Regions from separate parts of the Pseudoalteromonas sp. PAST1 genome, predicted to be linked through region 2. Evidence: predicted binding sites of a transcription regulator. Region 2 holds the regulator's gene; the other holds the start of a gene.
The links. Region 2 encodes MetJ, which represses methionine synthesis genes. Its sites were predicted from a motif close to TAGACGTCTAGACGTCTA; they were not measured.
Positions count from the first base shown of each region.

Region 1: a site for MetJ is predicted at 1,775-1,792, ahead of L1272_RS17430 (methylenetetrahydrofolate reductase). Genes of this name have one in related genera too.

Region 1 is NZ_JAKGBH010000042.1:3,495-6,923, reverse strand. It holds gene L1272_RS17435 (M16 family metallopeptidase) at 1-1,589, opposite strand, end outside; gene L1272_RS17430 (methylenetetrahydrofolate reductase) at 1,838-2,794, shown strand; gene L1272_RS17425 (sensor domain-containing diguanylate cyclase) at 2,791-3,429, opposite strand, start outside.
Region 2 is NZ_JAKGBH010000058.1:20,262-23,690, reverse strand. It holds gene metL (bifunctional aspartate kinase/homoserine dehydrogenase II) at 1-320, opposite strand, end outside; gene metB (cystathionine gamma-synthase) at 325-1,584, opposite strand; gene metJ (met regulon transcriptional regulator MetJ) at 1,809-2,129, shown strand; gene L1272_RS19875 (malic enzyme-like NAD(P)-binding protein) at 2,229-3,429, opposite strand, start outside.

The sequences.
Region 1 (3,429 bases), on a different contig from region 2:
GCTAGCATTGCAGCTGTTAATGCCGCTAAGCCTTTTTTGCCTTGGGGATCAGCCGCTGCACCGGTATTGAATAACCAGTTCACATCAACCAATGGTGAGCTATTTGTTTTATCAAGTACTTTAAAGTGACGCTCTGTTGGGGCTTGCTCAATACTGGCAACCAAGGCATTTAAATCAACTTCTTGCTCAAAACCAGCCACTTTATCAAGCGCCGACATTGTCACCGTGGTACGGCTCGGATCAACAAAGTACTTGTTTGCTACCGCTTTGATATCTTCTGGCGTGATGCTATCAGCCGTGGCATAAAGTTGGTTAATCACTTCAGGGTCACGCTCAAAGTGCATGTAGCTTGCAAGTGTTGAAGCGATTGACTGCGATGAATCAAGACCATTTATAAAGCTATATTTTAGGTTTGATTTTAAATCAGCTAACTTTTGTGCATCAACAAGCTCAGTACGCGCTTGTGCATAGGTACGGTTAATCGCATCACGGGCTTTAGCAAGGTCCGCTTCGTTCTCTACTTTTACAAAAACATGTAATAAACCTGGATCTTTAGTATCTGGGTTATAGGTAAACATTTGGCTGGCAATTTGTTTATCAACAACAAGTTCTTGATAAAGTGCCGAATTATTAGAGAAATACAGCTGTGAGATCAAATCAAGAGCGGCACGGTCCTTTTGAGTAGGATCCCATGCCGTGCCTTTGTATGACACAAGCAACCAGTGGCCTGGTAAACCATCATTTTTCTCATGTACATATTTTGCTGTTTTTTGCTTTGGCTCAACAGGAATGTCTGCTTGGTAATCGCCTTTTTTCCAGTTACCCCAATGCTTTTTCACCATCGCCATGGTTTCTTGTGGATCAACATCACCAACAATGACTAAAGATACATATTCTGGTTTATAAAATTTAGCGAAAAACTCTTTACCGTACGCCATTTGATCAGGCATTGCTTCAATGTCTTCGAAAAAGCCCATTGTAGTGTGCTTATACGTATGCTTTTCGAATGCTTCGTTACGAACTGCAGAAAGTAACTTACGAATTGGGCTAGCATTATTCTTTAAATACTCACCTTTTACAGTCAGCGCTTCGGTGCGGAACTGCTCTTCGCTGTATGTCAGGTTTTGGAAAATATCAGCTTCGATTTCAAGTACTTTATCTAAGTGCTCTTTTGAGAAGTTTAAGTGATAGTTCGTGTAATCGTTGGTCGTATACGCGCGATTATCAACACCCGAGTTCTTTAAAATATCTGAATACACATCTTGCGGGAATTTTTCAGAGCCTTTAAACATCATATGCTCAAAGAAGTGGGCAAAACCGGTTTTACCTGCTTCAACTTCATTACGTGAACCAACCGATACCGGAATTTGCAGTGACACAACATCTGGGTAATCCGTTTTAACGACCATCACGCGAAGGCCATTCTCAAGCTCTTCTAATAGGTAATCTTGGCTAAATACACGGTTATCATCTTGGCTTACTCGCTGCTCAATTTCGACTTCTTTAACCATAGTTGACTGTGAGTTACTTGCGCAGCCACTCAGCGCCAGTGTTACAGCAACACTGGTTGCTAATAATCTAAATTTCATAATGTTCCCTTGTTAGTTATTTTTCTCATAATCATTGCTGCTTGATTATGCATCAAAGCGCCAGAAAATATGAGGGTCAGCGCAATAATTTATGTAAACAGGTGTGTCAATTTAACTAAACGCTCAGCTTTAAACTTGAGCAAAATTCATAGTCATTGAAAAACTTTCATGAAAAAAAATCTATCTAGACGTCTAAATGGCTGCTATATTATTTGTCATAGACATTAGCACGAGCTGGAATGAGGATTATGGCTTTATCATTACAAGAGAAAATTGAAGACACCAATCAAGGCGTCTACCTAATTGGTACCACACCACCAAAGTCAGGTACTGATAAAGCACAGCTTGAGACCATTGCTCAGAAGCTACTTGGTCGTTTACACGAAATTGAATACGACGGTGTAATCATCTACGACATTCAAGATGAGAGTAGCCGTATTGCAAAGCCACGCCCTTTTCCATTTAAAGAAACGGTGGATCCACGTGAATACAGTCAGCTACTACGTAGCTTGTCGCAACTTGATGTGATCACATATAAGAGCGTAGCCCAGCGTGGTGAAGCAGAATTTACCGAGTGGTTAAACGAAACACGTAACGACTTCGAATTAAAAAACTTAGTGTTAGTGGGTAGTCCATCATCTCATGGCGATATCAAACTAAGCCTTCCTGATGCATATAAAACGCTTGCAAAGCAAAGCAGTGATGTGTTTTTAGGTGGCGTTACCATTGCCGAACGTCACGCTAGCAAACGCAATGAACATGAGCGCTTAGTTGAAAAAACAGCACAAGGTTGTAAGTTTTTCATCTCGCAAGCGGTTTACAATGCGCAAGCTACGATTGATTTGATCACTAGCTATGCACGTAGCTGTAAAGCACAAGGCACAACACCAAAACGCATTATTCTAACGTTTACCCCTTGTGGTGGTGAAAAAACCTTAGAATTTATGGAGTGGTTAGGTATTTCGGTACCAGAAGCAACTAAGTACCGCATGTTAGATTCTGCAAATACATTGAGTGAATCAGTGCGTATTTGCCGTGAGAATCTCGATTTAATTTTACAAAGCTGTGCGCATTTAGATGTGCCGCTAGGTTTAAATATTGAGAGCTTAACTAACCGTAAAGAAGAAATTGATGCGTCAATTAACCTTTACCGTTTACTTAAAGCAACCATGGAATTAAACCTAGCTGAAAAGCAAATAGCTTAGCGGGCAAGTTTAGAGGCTTGCTTTTTCTCATACATATCTTCATCAGCCCGCTTTAATAGCTCAGCAAATGTTTCTTTAGGTTGAGCTACAATACCTGAGCCTATACTCAAATTAAGTTCAGGTATTGCCATATGTTTAAGGTTTTCTTTAAACGCTTCATTAAGTTTGTAGCTAATCGCTTCGATACAGTCGTTACTTTTCACTTGCAGAACCGCAATAAATTCATCTCCTCCTAAGCGGCCAATAATATCAGCCTCTCGTAGATATTGCTTCAATGTATCAGCCAGACATATCAGTGCTTTATCTCCTACTTCGTGACCATGCTTATCATTGAGTGGTTTAAAGTTATCTATATCGATAAACAAACAACAGATATTAAAGCCCAACCGGGCGGCAAGATTTAATTTATGTTGGCAAAGTAAATTGAGTGCGCGGCGATTATAAATATTTGTGAGGGGGTCTAGCATCGCAATTTCACGCATTTGGGTGAAATTATCAAGTAGAGCTAAATCATCTTCCACCATATCCCTAAGCTGTTCGATGAGTTCTAAAAGACTATGCTGATAATCAGTTTTCTTAAAATCCATTACACAAAAAGTACCAAACGGTTCCCCGCTCGGCCAAGTTATAGGCAC
Region 2 (3,429 bases):
TGACTAATTAATTCATTTAATACAGCAAGTTCATCTTTTAACTGTGCCAACGCCTGTTGTTTATTCTGCCCTATAAGTAGCTGCTCAATAAGCGCACGTTGATTGTTATCAATAAGCAATAGAATATCGCTAACAGCTTGGCTATCTTGCTGCTGGTAACTTTGCCAAAGCTTTACCAGGGTATCGGTTGTTTTACCCGATGCCGACACAACGACGCAATCGCCCTGCTCAGTATTAGCAAGAACGATGTTCGCTACCGCATGATAACGATCTGCCGAGCTTAAGCTTGAGCCACCAAATTTATGAACAATATTTACCATTTTTCTACCACAATGCCGTATGTGCTGGCGTTAACTTAAATGACGCGTTTTGTTGTGTATCTTGCTGTGCTTGCTTAGCTTCAGCTTTTGTAACTTGCAGTCCTTGACCTGGCTTAACTAAATTGAAAACACGGTCTAAATCAGCAATGAGATCTTTTACGTCTTCAATGCCTACAGAAATACGGATCAAGGTATCGCCCACACCAGCTTCAAGACGCGCTTTAGGCTCCATGCCTGCGTGGGTCATTGTTGCAGGGTGACAAATCAAACTTTCTACCCCACCTAACGACTCAGCAAGGCTAAAGTCTTTAAGGCTTGTTAAAAACGCAGCAGCATCGTTGATGTCGCCTTTAATATCAAAGCTCACCATGCCACCAAAACCGCGTTGCTGTGCCTTAGCAAGCTCATGTTGTGAGTGAGAAGCAAGGCCAGGGTAATAGACTTGGCTTACATAAGGAGAGCTTTCTAAATACTCAGCAATGGCAAAAGCATTCTCTTGGTGCTGCTTTAGGCGTACATTTAAAGTACGTAAACCACGAAGCGTTAAGTAGCTGTCAAATGGTGCACCAATAATACCGATATTATTCGCCCACCAAGCAAGCTCGTCGCCTAGCTCTTGCGTTGCAGCAATCACTGCACCGCCCACTACATCAGAGTGACCATTGATGTATTTAGTGGTTGAGTGCACAACAATATCAACACCAAACTCAATTGGGTTTTGTAATGCAGGTGATAAGAAGGTGTTATCAGCCGCAACCAAAGCACCACACTGCTTAGCAATACTAGTGATTGCTTTAATATCTGTTAAACGCAAGATTGGGTTACTTGGCGTTTCAATCCAAATCAACTTAGGTTTAATCGCTAAAATTTCTTGGAGATTTTCAGATTTAGTTAAATCCAAAACTTTTAGTTTTAACAGGCCACGCTTTTCAAGCGAGGTGAATAAACGATAACTACCGCCATAACAGTCATGTGGGATCACTAACGTGTCGTCACTGTTTAACAGCTGAGTGGCTAAATGCACAGCAGACATACCTGTTGCAGTGATAATACCTTTAGCACCACCTTCAAGCTCAGCTAAGGTTTCAGCTAAGATATCGCGATTTGGATTACCGCTGCGACCATAGTCATACTGGCGCTTAGTATCAAAATCAGCAAACGAATAGGTGGTTGATAAGTATAAAGGAGGCACAACCGCACCATGATGTTTATCGGCTTCAATGCCGTGACGAACAGCAATCGTCGCTTTATTTTTTTCGCTCATTTCATCACCTATTCTTTAATTGGATGTTTAGACGTCTAAAAGGTTAGATGATCAAATATGAGAAGTCAAAGCATTTATCGCTTACACATAGAAGTTTATACATTTACACCACTAGATGGCCAAATAACTAGTATTTGACTATCTTTTTTAAAGAGATAGAATTTCCGCATCTTGCGCTGTGAATAAGGCGTAAATCACTGACAACCGAGGCAACGAAACAACTTATGGCTAAATGGAACGGTGAATACATTCACCCATATGCAGAACACGGTAAAAAATCAGAACAAGTAAAAAAGATTACCGTATCAATCCCACTTAACGTATTAAAAGTATTAACTGACGAGCGTACACGCCGCCAGATCAATAACCTGCGTCATGCGACGAACAGTGAGTTATTGTGTGAAGCTTTCTTACATGCTTTTACAGGTCAACCATTACCAAATGATGACGACCTACGTAAAGACAACCCTGAAAAGGTACCTGAAGAAGTTAAAAGAATTATGCAAGAAATGGGATTAGATATCCCAGTGCTTGATTCAGAATAAGTATTTCGGCCATCGGATCACCGCCGATAATCGCAGATATAAAAAAACTCAGCCTAGGCTGAGTTTTTTATTGAGCGTTATACCTAAGGCTAATTAAGTTTAACGCATGTAATCTTCTGGCATATCGATTTGCGCCACACCCGACTCTACAGCCGCTTCAGCAACAGCACGTGCAATACGTGGTAATAAACGCGGATCCATAGGCTTAGGAATGATGTACTCGGCACCAAACTCAAGTGACTCAACGCCAGCCGCTTTTAATACTTCACTTGGTACAGGCTCTTTCGCGATGCCACGAATAGCATGAACTGCAGCAATTTTCATTTCATCATTAATTGCCGTTGCACGAACATCTAACGCGCCACGGAAAATGAATGGGAAACAAAGCACGTTATTTACTTGGTTAGGGAAATCTGAACGACCCGTTGCCATAATTAAATCGTTACGCGCGCTATGTGCAACTTCTGGAGCAATCTCAGGATCTGGGTTTGAACATGCAAACACAACTGGCTTGTCTGCCATCAGCTTAAGATCATCTGCAGTTAACAGGTTAGGACCTGATACACCAACGAATACATCAGCATCAGCAATAACATCTTGTAATGTACGCTTATCGGTGTTGTTAGCAAATAATTGCTTATACTCGTTTAAGTCATCACGACGTGTATGGATCACACCTTTACGGTCAAGCATATAAATGTGTTCACGCAGTGCACCACACTTAATTAAAAGCTCCATACAAGCAACAGCAGCAGCACCAGCACCTAAGCATACGATGATAGCATCTTCGATATCTTTGCCTTGCACTTCAAGGGCATTAAGCATACCAGCAGCTGTAACAATAGCGGTACCATGTTGGTCATCGTGGAAAACGGGAATATCACAGCGCTCGATAAGTGCTTTTTCGATTTCAAAACACTCAGGCGCTTTAATATCTTCTAGGTTGATACCACCAAACGTATCAGCGATGTTAGCAACCGTATTAATGAAATCTTCTGTTGTGCGGTGTTTAACTTCAATATCAATTGAGTCAAGGCCAGCAAAACGTTTGAATAGTAAGGCTTTACCTTCCATTACAGGTTTTGATGCAAGCGGACCTAAGTTACCTAAACCTAAAATTGCGGTACCGTTTGAAATAACTGCAACCATGTTGCCTTTGCCTGTGTATTTATAGGCGTTTGCTGGATCAGCAGCAATTTCACGGACTGGTTCAGCCACACCTGGGCTATAAGCTAAAGCGAGATCGTTAACCGTTTCGGCTGGCTTGGTTAGTTCAACACTAATTTTACCTGGAACGGGG